DNA from 2 places in the Streptomyces sp. NBC_00988 genome. Region 2 is predicted to be linked to the other one. Evidence: riboswitches for the same ligand, from Rfam matches in the RefSeq annotation. Region 2 holds a riboswitch; the other holds the start of a gene.

Region 1 (5,743 bases), 5.9 Mb from region 2:
GAGTGCTTCGTCGGATAGGCGGTGAAGACGACCGCGAGCTTCTTCTCGGCGTTCGGCTTGTGCTTCAACTTCGCGTGCCGTACGGCGATTCCGGCGACGCGGGCGGCCCGCTCGGGGTCGGCGACGTAGACCGGGACGTCGTCCGGACCCTGCTCCTTGAAGGAGAACGGGACGGTGATGAGGCGGCCGTCGAACTCCGGGATCGCGACCTGCATCGCGGCGTCCATGGGGGAGAGGGCGGCGGAGGACTCGTCCCAGGTCGCCCTGGACGACGTAAGGCAAAGGCCTTGCAGCACAGGGACGTTGAGGTCGGCGAGCGCGCCGATGTCCCACGCCTCCTCGTCGCCGCCGGCCGAGGCCTGCGAGGCGTGGGTGCCGCCGGCGGCGAGGACGGTGGCGATGAGTGCGTCGGCGTTGCCGAGGATCTCGTACAGCCCGGAGTCGGCGCCGCGCAGCGAACCGCAGTACACGGCAAGGGCGTTGGCGCCCTTCGCCTCGATCTGGTCGCAGAGGGTGTCCACGAAGGCCGTGTTGCCACTGAGGTGATGCGCCCGGTAGAAGAGCACGCCGACCGTCGGCCGGCCCTCGACGAAGGCGCGCTCGCCGTGGACACCGAACTCGGCCATCTTCTGCGGCTCTTCGAAGCCCTCGCCCGTGAGCAGCACCGTGTCCGAGAGGAACCGGGCGAGTTCGGCGAGGTTCTCCGGCCCGCCCTCGACGAGATACCTGAGCGCCTCGGCGACCACACCAGCCGGTACGGACGACTCGGCCATCAACTCGGCGTCGGGGACGGTCTCTCCGCCGAGCAGCACGGTCGGAATCCCGGACGCCTTCAGCGCGGCGAGTCCGTCCTCCCAGGCGCGCTTGCCGCCGAGCAGTCGTACGACGGCGACGTCCGCGCCAGCGACGAGCGCGGGCAACTCGGCTGCCACGTCCACCCGGTTCGGGTTGCCGATCCGGTACCCGGCGCCGGAGGCCCGGGCCGCCAGCAGATCCGTGTCGGCGGTCGACAACAACAACACTGTGCTCATGCGGGCGCTCCCGGTGGAATGAAAGGCAGTCCTTGCGGCGCGCCGGACTCGATGAGTCGCCAGAGCGCGTCCGTGTCCGCGTGCTGTTCGATGAGGTCGCCGAGCCGGTCGAGCTGCTCCTCGCGCAGCGCGGCGAACGAGGTGTCGGGCGCCGGCACGAACCGGCGGCCCGCGGCGGCCGCGACCTCGCGCAGGAACGCCCGCCGGAACCCGTCCGACTCCAGCGAGCCGTGCCAGTGGGTACCCCAGGTCTGACCGACCCGGCACCCGTCCAAGAAGGCATCCCCGCCGGTGAGTTGGGCCACCCCGTGATGGATCTCGTATCCCTCGACCGGCTCGCCGAGGGCTTCGCCCACCGGCCGGGTGAGGGTCTTCTCGCGCGCGAACCGCACGCGCAGCGGCAGGACGCCGAGCCCGTCGACCGAGCCCTGCCGGCTCTCGACCTCGTCGTCGATGTGCTCGCCGAGGATCTGAAAGCCACCGCAGATACCGAGAGTCGGCCGCTGCTCGGCGGCCCTGCGGACGAGGGCGTCGGCGAGGCCGCGCTCCCGCAGCCACTCCAGCGCCTTCACCGTCCCCCGGGTCCCCGGAATCACGACGAGGTCCGCGTCGGCCAACTCCTCCGGCCGGTCCACGAACCGCACCACGACGCCCGGTTCGGCGGCCAGCGCGTCCACGTCGGTGAAGTTGGACATGAGGGGGATCGCGCAGACGGCGACCCGCAGCACGTCCTCGCCGACCGGCGGCGCGGTGTTCGACTCGCGCACGGTGCCGCGCGACGAGATGCGCAGCCCGTCCTCCTCGTCGATCCCGAGCCCGTGCCGGAACGGCAGCACGCCGTACGTCCGCCGCCCGGTGAGGCCGAGCAGCATCTCCAACCCCGGTTCCAGCAGCGACACATCGCCGCGGAACTTGTTGACGAGGAACCCGGCGACGAACGCCTGGTCCTCGGGGCTGAGCAGCGCGACGGTCCCGAAGAAGGAGGCGAAGACGCCCCCGCGGTCGATGTCGCCGACCACGAGCACGGGCAGTCGGGCATTGCGCGCGATGCCCATGTTCACGATGTCGGTCCGCCGCAGATTGATCTCGGCGGGCGAACCGGCCCCCTCACAGATCACCGCGTCATACGTGCCCCGCAACTCGGCGAGACAGTCCAACACCGTGCCGAGCAGGGCCTCTTGCCGCCCGCCGTGATAGCCACGGGCACTCATCTCGCCAACGGGCCTGCCCATCAGCACGACTTGGCTGGTGCGGTCGCTGCCCGGCTTCAGCAGCACGGGATTCATCAGCGCGGTCGGCTCGATCCGGCACGCCTGCGCCTGCATGGCCTGCGCCCGCCCGATCTCGGCGCCCTCGCGCGTCACGAACGAGTTCAGCGACATGTTCTGTGCCTTGAACGGCGCGACCTTCACGCCCTGCCGCACCAGCCACCGGCAGATCCCGGCGGTCACGACACTCTTGCCGGCGTCCGAGGTGGTGCCGGCCACCAACAGCCCGCCGCCGCTCATGACTTCCGTCCCTTCACGAGCAACCGCCCGGCGACACTGACCCCGAGCGCGAGCAGACCGACCCGCCGGGACAGCCGTACGGCACGCGCGATGTCCGGTACGGCGACGGGGCGACCGTCTCCGTTGAGCACGGGCCGGTGCTCGACCCGGCCGCCGTAGGAGAGCGTCCCGCCGAGGCGCACGCCGAGGGCGCCCGCGAAGGAGGCCTCCACGGGGCCGGCGTTGGGGCTGGGGTGTTTGCGGGCGTCGGTGCGCCAGGCGCGGGCGGCTCCGCGCGGGTCGCCGCCCGCGACGGTCGCGAGGGCGGCGGTGAGGCGGGCGCCCGGCCAGCCGGCGACGTCGTCGAGGCGGGCCGAAGCCCAGCCGTAGCGGCGGTACTTGGCCGACTTGTGGCCGACCATGGCGTCGAGCGTGTTCACGGCCCGGAACCCGAGCAGGCCCGGGACGCCCGCGATGCCGCCCCAGACCAGGGCGCCGACGACAGCGTCGGAGGTGTTCTCGGCGACGGACTCGACGACGGCCCGGGCGATCCCGTCGGCGTCGAGGGCCTGCGGGTCCCGCCCGCAGAGGTGCGGCAGGCGCGCCCGTGCGGCGTCGATGTCCCCGGCCTCCAGCGCCCGCCCGACGACCCCGGCCTCGCGCGCGAGGGAGGTCCCGCCGACGACGGCCCAGGTGGCGGCGGCGGTGAGGGCGGCAGAGGCCGTACGGGACGGTCGTAGGGCCGAAGTGGCCGCGGCGGCGAGGGTGATGGTGCCACCCACGCACACGGCGGTGTGCAGGGCGCCCCAGCCCCGGTGGTCGCGCCACAGCAGGCGTTCCACGGCGCCGGCGGCACGGCCGAAGGCGGCGACCGGATGCCCGCGGCGGGGATCGCCGAGCAGGTGGTCGCCGAGGAGGCCGGCGGCGGCGCCGTACGCGAAGACGCGATCGGCACGCATCGGCTCAGCCGATCGCTGGGGCGGGCACTGCGTGGGTACGGGACCTCGAACGGCAGCCGAGCATGGCGATATGTCCTCACTCAGGGTGTCCACGCCCTGGTTCGACGAGACCGGCGGTGAGAGTTCCTGGCTCCCGGGGGTGTCTACCCCGGTGACAGTGGCGGGACCGCGCCGGATTCGCACCGGCTTCCTCTCCTGCCGCCGTATATGGCTCCGGCAGTCCACCATGCTGTTGGAAGGGCCGTCAACTTGCTGTTGACCTGCGGGGACGGAGTGTGCTGATGCCCACACGCGAGGGGGCGGAGGGGTCACGCGGACGTGGGGTGCGGGACGGCGATCCGTCCCGCACCCCACGTTCCGTTCAACTGGCGGCCGGTCAGGCCACGATCAGATAGATCCCGTACGCCACCGCCGCCGCGCAGGCCGCGAAGCAGGCGTACGCGCCGGTCAGGGCGAGAGGCGCGGAGTCGCCCTGGGCGGTGGCGCGTTCGCGGCGGGAGAGGCCGACGATGCCGAGGGTGAAGACGGCCACCAGGGAGACGGTGGCGACGAGGCTGACGCCGAAGACGGAGCCGAGGGCTGCCCAGTCGATGTGCATGCTGATTCGTTCCTTCGTGTCCGGGGCGCGGGGCTCAGACGGCGGCGGCCGGCGGTGTCGCCGGGTCGGACTGCACGATGGGGGCCGGGTTCACGGGCGGCGAGGGGATCGTCGCCGTCAGACCCTCAGAGAGGGCTACCGACGGGGGCGGCGGGGTCACGGCGGCGATCGCGGTGGTCACCACGCCGGCCGGTTCGTCGACCTCGTTGACGTTCGAGGCGTCGACGACCTGGCGGCGGGAGAGCAGCCAGATGCCGGTGCTGGAGGCGACCAGGAAGACGGCCACCAGCGCGGTGCCCCAGTCGCCGAGGTCGGTCACGGACTCGGCGAGCGCGCCGACCAGCGCGGCGGCCGGCAGCGTCAGACCCCAGGCGACGAACATCCGGGTGGCGGTCGACCAGCGGACGACACCGCCCTTGCGGCCGAGGCCCGCGCCCATCACCGAGCCGGAGACGGCGTGCGTGGTGGAGAGCGAGAAGCCGATGTGCGACGAGGCCAGGATGACCGCGGCCGCGCTGGTCTGGGCGGCGAAGCCCTGCTGCGGCTGGAGGTCGGTCAGGCCCTTGCCCATCGTGCGGATGATGCGCCAGCCGCCGATGTAGGTGCCCATCGCGATGGCGAGGCCCGCGGAGAGGATGACCCAGGTGGGCGGGTCCGAGTCGGGGGCGATGGAGCCGCCGGCGATCAGGGCGAGGGTGATGATGCCCATCGTCTTCTGCGCGTCGTTCGTGCCGTGGGCCAGCGAGACCAGTCCGGCGGAGGCGATCTGGCCGACGCGGAAGCCCTTGTCGGCGGCCTTGCCGCCCGCGTTGCGGCTCAGGGCGTAGGAGAAGCGGGTGGCGAGCATCGCCGCGATGCCCGCGACGACCGGGGCGGCGACCGCCGGGAGCAGGACCTTGGTGACCAGGACGTCGCCGTGGACCGCGCCGGTGCCGGCCGAGGCGATGGTGGCGCCGATCAGACCGCCCATCAGGGCGTGCGAGGAACTGGACGGCAGGCCGACGAGCCAGGTCACCAGGTTCCAGAGGATCGCGCCGACGAGGGCGGCGAAAATGACCTCGGGACGGATGCCGCTCTCATCGACGAGCCCCTTGGAGATCGTGTTGGCGACCTCCACGGACAGAAAAGCGCCCACCAGGTTGAGGGTGGCCGACATGGCCACCGCGACCTTGGGCTTGAGCGCACCGGTCGAGATGGTGGTGGCCATCGCGTTGGCCGTGTCGTGGAAACCGTTCGTGAAATCGAACGCGAGTGCGGTGATCACCACAATCGCGAGGATCAGCGAGAAGCTTTCCATTTACCCAGGCAATCGTTCGAAGTCATCGGCGCGTTGACCGTAGGCAATCTGGGTGAACGGAAGATGAACTGAGGGGGTATCGGTGGTGTCCGGATTGCCTAGTATCCGCGGGCGAACTTCCGCAGCTGGCTCACCGTCCCGTTGAAGAGATTCTGGTCACCCGGCAGGCTCCCGCTGTTGTCGTACTGCCAGAAGGTCCAGTACGACCATCCGGCGGGCAGCGAGCCCGCGTCCGCCGACGCGTGGCGGGCGATCCACAGCGCGTGTGTCGAGGCCAGGGAGCTGTTGTCGCCCGTGCAGGTCTTCCACCACAGGGTGGTCGTGTAGATCACCGGACGGCGGCCGGTCTCCCGGTTCACCTCGGCGCTGAA
Region 2 (5,743 bases):
AAGCCATGGCGGCAACACAGGGACACACCCAGTCGCTGCACACCAACGCCCTGGACGAGGCCCTCGCCCTCCCGACCGACTTCTCGGCGCGCATCGCCCGCAACACCCAGCTCCTCATCCAGCAGGAGTCCGGCACGACCCGGGTCATCGACCCGTGGGGCGGCAGCGCGTACGTCGAGAAGCTGACCTACGACCTCGCGCGCCGGGCCTGGCAGCACATCGAGGAGGTCGAGGCGGCGGGCGGCATGGCCAAGGCCATCGACGCGGGCATCCCGAAGCTCCGCATCGAGGAGGCCGCGGCCCGCACCCAGGCCCGCATCGACTCCGGCCGCCAGCCGGTCATCGGCGTCAACAAGTACCGCGTGGAGACCGACGAGGAGATCGACGTCCTCAAGGTCGACAACTCCTCCGTACGCACCCAACAGATCCAGAAACTACGGCGGTTGCGCGCCGAGCGCGACGAACAGGCCACCCAGGACGCCCTGCACGCCCTGACCCGGGCAGCGGGCGGTGAGGGCAACCTCCTGGAGCTGGCGGTGGACGCGGCCCGCGCGAAGGCGACGGTCGGCGAGATCTCCGACGCGCTGGAGAAGGTGTACGGGCGGCACGCGAGCCAGATCCGTACGATCGCCGGTGTGTACCGCACCGAAGCCGGCGACTCCCCGTCCGTAGAACGCACCCGGACCCTCGTGGCCGCGTTCGAGGAGGCCGAGGGCCGCCGCCCCCGCATCCTGGTCGCCAAGATGGGCCAGGACGGCCACGACCGCGGCCAGAAGGTGATCGCCACCGCCTTCGCCGACCTCGGCTTCGACGTCGACGTCGGCCCGCTGTTCCAGACCCCGGGCGAGGTGGCCCGCCAGGCCGTCGAGGCGGACGTGCACATCGTCGGGGTCTCCTCGCTCGCCGCCGGACACCTCACCCTCGTACCGGCGTTGAAGGAATCGCTCGCCGAAGAGGGCCGCGAGGACATCATGATCGTGGTCGGCGGAGTCATCCCGCCGCAGGACGTCCCCACCCTCCTGGAGATGGGCGCGGCGGCCGTGTTCCCGCCCGGGACGGTGATCCCGGACGCGGCCCACGACCTGGTGCGACGCCTGGCCGCCGACCTCGGGCACACCCTGTGATCGAGGTCGACACCTATGTGAAGGGCGTGCTCGACGGCAAGCGGGCCCTGGTGGCCCGTGCCATCACCCTCGTCGAGTCGACCAAGCCCCAACACCGGGTCATGGCCCAGGAGTTGCTGACCGAACTGCTCCCGCACAGCGGCCAGGCCCGCCGGATCGGCATCAGCGGCGTACCGGGCGTCGGCAAGTCGACGTTCATCGACGCCTTCGGCACGCTGCTGACCTCGCAGGGCTTCCGGGTCGCGGTGCTGGCCGTGGACCCGTCGTCGACCCGCACGGGCGGCTCGATCCTCGGCGACAAGACCCGCATGGAACGCCTGGCCGTGGACCCGGCGGCCTTCGTCCGCCCCTCCCCCACCGCCGGCACCCTCGGCGGCGTCGCGAAGGCGACCCGCGAGTCGATCGTGGTGATGGAAGCGGCGGGCTACGACGTCGTCCTCGTGGAGACGGTAGGCGTGGGCCAGTCGGAAACGGCGGTCGCGAACATGGTCGACTCCTTCCTGTTGCTGACCCTGGCCCGCACCGGCGACCAACTACAGGGCATCAAGAAGGGCGTCCTGGAGCTGGCGGACGTCATCGCCGTCAACAAGGCGGACGGCCCGCACGAGCGCGACGCGAAGAGCGCGGCACGTGAACTGGCGGGCGCGCTAAGGCTGATGCATCCCGCCGACGCGGCCTGGACCCCACCGGTACTGAGCTGCAGCGCACGCGAGGGCACGGGCCTGGACACGGTCTGGGAGCGCCTGGAACAACACCGTTCGCTGCTGGACTCCACGGGCCGCCTGGCCGCGAAGCGCCGCGAGCAGCAGGTGGATTGGACCTGGACGATGGTCCGAGACGAACTCCTGGGCCGTCTGCACGCCGACCCGACGGTGCGCGCTCTCGCCCCGGACCTGGAACGCCAGGTTCGCGAGGGCGAGTTGACAGCAACCCTGGCGGCAGAACAGATCCTGCGAGCCTTCGGCATCCCGCCCAACTGACCCAACCTGTTTTCAGGGGCGCGGGGCTGTATCGATGTGCGGCTCCGCCACGTGAGCGCGACCAGCCCCCGGCCGGCACCCAAAAAATCGACGCATCCACCCCAGACCCTTTAGGCTGGCCGCGCAGCTGGTTCGCCCCGTCAGCCAGACGGAACGCGTCGCAAGAGGGAACCCGGTGAAATTCCGGGACTGCCCCGCAGCGGTAAGCGGGAACGACCGCCGTCATACGCACTGGGCCCCGCAACAGGACCTGGGAAGCGACGGCCAGTAGGTGTCCTCCGGTTCGCAGGAGGCCGTGCCCGCAAGTCCGAAGACCTGCCACCTGCCCGCACGCGAAGCATTCGCGCGCGGAATCCCGGTGACCTCGTGGGCGGGTCGGCGTACACATCGGCGGACACAACAACCCTCCGATCTGGCGTTCCTTCGCGCTCACGTCCCGACACCGGGATCCAGGGAGATATCTCGCGAAGGAGATTTCCGTGACACCGAAGTCCGCAGCCGCGGCAGCACGGGCAACCGTCTACGGCTACCCCCGCCAGGGCAGGGGCCGGGAACTCAAGAAGGCCATCGAGGGCTACTGGAAGGCCCGCGTCGACGCCGACACCCTCCGCACCACCGCCGCCGAACTGCGCCGCACCAACTGGCGGCAACTGACGGACGCCGGCATCCACGAGGTCCCGACCGGCGACTTCTCGTACTACGACCACGTCCTCGACACCACCGTCATGGTCGGCGCGATCCCCGAACGCCACCGCGCCGCCGTCGAACTCGACGCGCTGGACGGGTACTTCGCGATGGCGCGCGGCACGCAGGACGTGGCGCCGCTGGAGATGACGAAGTGGTTCGACACCAACTACCACTATCTGGTGCCCGAGTTGGGCCCGGACACCGTCTTCACCACCGACTCCACCAAGCAGGTGGCGGAGTTGAAGGAGGCCCTCGCCCTGGGCCTGACCGCCCGCCCGGTGCTCGTCGGCCCGGTCACCTACCTCCTGCTCGCCAAGCCCGCACCCGGCGTGCCCACGGACTTCGATCCGCTGACCCTCCTGGACCGGCTGCTGCCCGTGTACGCCGAGGTCCTCGCCGACCTCCGTGCGGCGGGCGCGGAGTGGGTGCAGCTCGACGAGCCCGCCCTGGTCCAGGACCGCACCCCGGCCGAACTGAGCGCCACCACCCGCGCCTACCGCGACCTCGGCGCCCTCACCGACCGGCCGAAGCTGCTCGTCGCCTCCTACTTCGACCGGCTCGGCGACGCGTTGCCGGTCCTCGCGAAGGCGCCCGTGGAGGGCCTCGCGCTCGACTTCACCGAGTCCGCCGCCGCCAACCTGGACGCCCTCGCCGCCGTCGGCGGACTGCCCGGCAAGCGGCTGGTCGCCGGTGTGGTCAACGGCCGTAACGTCTGGGTCAACGACCTCACCAAGTCCCTTGCCACACTGGGCACGTTGCTCGGTCTCGCCGACCGGGTCGATGTGGCCGCCTCCTGCTCGCTGCTGCACGTGCCGCTCGACGCAGCCGCCGAGCGGGACATCGAGCCGCAGATCCTGCGCTGGCTCGCGTTCGCGCGGCAGAAGACCGGCGAGATCGTCACGCTCGCCAAGGGCCTGGCCCAGGGCACCGACACGATCGCCGCCGAACTCGCCGCCAACCGGGCCGACTTGGCCTCCCGCGCCGGTTCGGCACTCACCCGCGATCCCGCCGTGCGGACCCGGGCCGCCGCGGTCACGGACACCGACGCCCGCCGCTCCCGGCCGTACGCCGAGCGGACCGCGTCGCAGCGCGCGCATCTCGGGCTGCCGCCGCTGCCGACGACCACGATCGGTTCGTTCCCGCAGACCGCCGAACTACGCACCGCGCGGGCCGACTTGAGGGCGCGGCGGATCGACACGGCCGGTTACGAGGAGCGCATCAAGGCGGAGATCGGCGAGGTCATCTCCTACCAGGAGAAGACCGGCCTCGACGTCCTCGTGCACGGCGAGCCCGAACGCAACGACATGGTCCAGTACTTCGCCGAGCAGCTGACGGGCTACCTCGCCACGCAGCACGGCTGGGTCCAGTCGTACGGCACCCGTTACGTCCGCCCGCCGATCCTGGCCGGCGACATCTCCCGCCCCGAACCGATGACGGTCCGCTGGACGACGTACGCCCAGTCGCTCACCTCGCGCCCGGTCAAGGGCATGCTCACCGGGCCGGTCACCATGCTCGCCTGGTCCTTCGTCCGCGACGACCAGCCGCTCGGCGACACCGCCCGGCAGGTCGCACTCGCCCTGCGCGACGAGGTCAACGACCTTGAGACGGCCGGGACTTCGGTCATCCAGGTCGACGAACCCGCCCTGCGCGAGACCCTCCCGCTGCGCGCGGCGGACCGGGGGGCGTATCTCGCCTGGGCCACGGAGGCGTTCCGGCTGACCACCGCCGGCGTCCGTCCGGAGACGCAGGTCCACACCCACATGTGCTACGCCGAGTTCGGCGACATCGTGCGGGCCATCGACGACCTCGACGCGGACGTCATCAGCCTGGAGGCGGCCCGCTCGCACATGCAGGTCGCGCGGGAACTCGCCGAGCACGGTTATCCGCGCGAGGCGGGACCGGGTGTCTACGACATCCACTCCCCGCGCGTGCCGAGCACGGCCGAGGCAGCGGCCTTGCTGCGCAAGGGACTTGAGGCCATCCCGGCGGAGCGGCTGTGGGTCAACCCGGACTGCGGTCTGAAGACCCGCGGCTGGCCCGAGACCCGCGCGTCCCTGGAGAACCTGGTCGCCGCGGCTCGCACGGTTCGTGAGGAGCTGGCCGGGTCCTGACCCGATGGTGGTGGGGCGGCCGGGGGGACACCCTCCCGGCCGCCCCCGCCGTGAGGTGCGTGGGAGACGATGACCCGCACAGCCAGCAGATCCCGCACAGCCCGCAGAACTGGAGCGCCGAAGTGACCAGCCGCATCACCTTGATCTCGCCGGCGATGAACCGGTCCCTGCGGGAGACCCGGTTCGACGACGGCAGCCCGCTCGACCCGAGCGGTACGGCTCGCGCCGCGTCCGTCGCTGGTTCGCTCCGCTCGGTCGACCGGGTGCTGGTCTCGCCCACCGTGCGGTGCCGCGAGACGGCGTCCGCGCTGGGCCTCTCGGCCGTGGCGGAGCCGGAGTTGGCGGGGCTGGACATGGGGCGCTGGCGGGGGCTGACCCTCGACGAGGTGATGGCTCGGGAGCCGGACGCGGTGATGGCCTGGCTGACGGACCCGGACGCGGTGCCTCATGGCGGGGAGTCGGTGCGGGCGCTGCGCGAGCGGGCGGCGGGGTGGCTGGACGTGGCGGGCGGGCTGGAGGGCGGGACGCTTGCGATCGTTGAGCAGGAGTTCGTGCGGGCCGTCGCGGTCACGGTCCTCGACGCGCCTGGGCCCGCGTTCTGGCGGCTTGACGTGCCGCCGCTGACTGCGACCGACCTCAGTGGACGGGCCGGGCGGTGGAATCTGCGGCTCGGGCGGGAGCTGGGAGGCCAGGGCCGCTGAACGCTCCGCTGGATCTGCGGTTCCCTGGCTGCGGGCCGGTTGGGGGCCGGTCGCGCCACGCGGCGGAGCCGCATATCGATACAGCCCCGCACCCCTGATGGGGCGCTGTACCTAACCGGACTGCCGCAACTTCTCCGACT

Evidence for each region. A riboswitch is a leader RNA that binds a small molecule or an ion and turns the genes downstream of it on or off. The one in region 2 is predicted to bind cobalamin.
Region 1: it holds a riboswitch for cobalamin, as region 2 does, so the genes downstream of both, OG496_RS16220 (cobalamin biosynthesis protein) here and metE (5-methyltetrahydropteroyltriglutamate--homocysteine S-methyltransferase) in region 2, are expected to answer to the same signal.

The regions. Positions count from the first base shown of each region.
Region 1 covers NZ_CP108730.1:3,564,005-3,569,747, reverse strand. Annotated here, with positions in the region: gene cobN (cobaltochelatase subunit CobN) at 1-1,031, opposite strand, end outside; gene OG496_RS16225 (cobyric acid synthase) at 1,028-2,539, opposite strand; gene OG496_RS16220 (cobalamin biosynthesis protein) at 2,536-3,477, opposite strand; cobalamin riboswitch at 3,577-3,719, opposite strand; gene OG496_RS16215 (hypothetical protein) at 3,854-4,075, opposite strand; gene OG496_RS16210 (inorganic phosphate transporter) at 4,110-5,372, opposite strand; gene OG496_RS16205 (lysozyme) at 5,471-5,743, opposite strand, start outside.
Region 2 covers NZ_CP108730.1:9,483,020-9,488,762, reverse strand. Annotated here, with positions in the region: gene scpA (methylmalonyl-CoA mutase) at 1-1,124, shown strand, start outside; gene meaB (methylmalonyl Co-A mutase-associated GTPase MeaB) at 1,121-2,104, shown strand; cobalamin riboswitch at 2,216-2,442, shown strand; gene metE (5-methyltetrahydropteroyltriglutamate--homocysteine S-methyltransferase) at 2,584-4,902, shown strand; gene OG496_RS42930 (histidine phosphatase family protein) at 5,025-5,603, shown strand.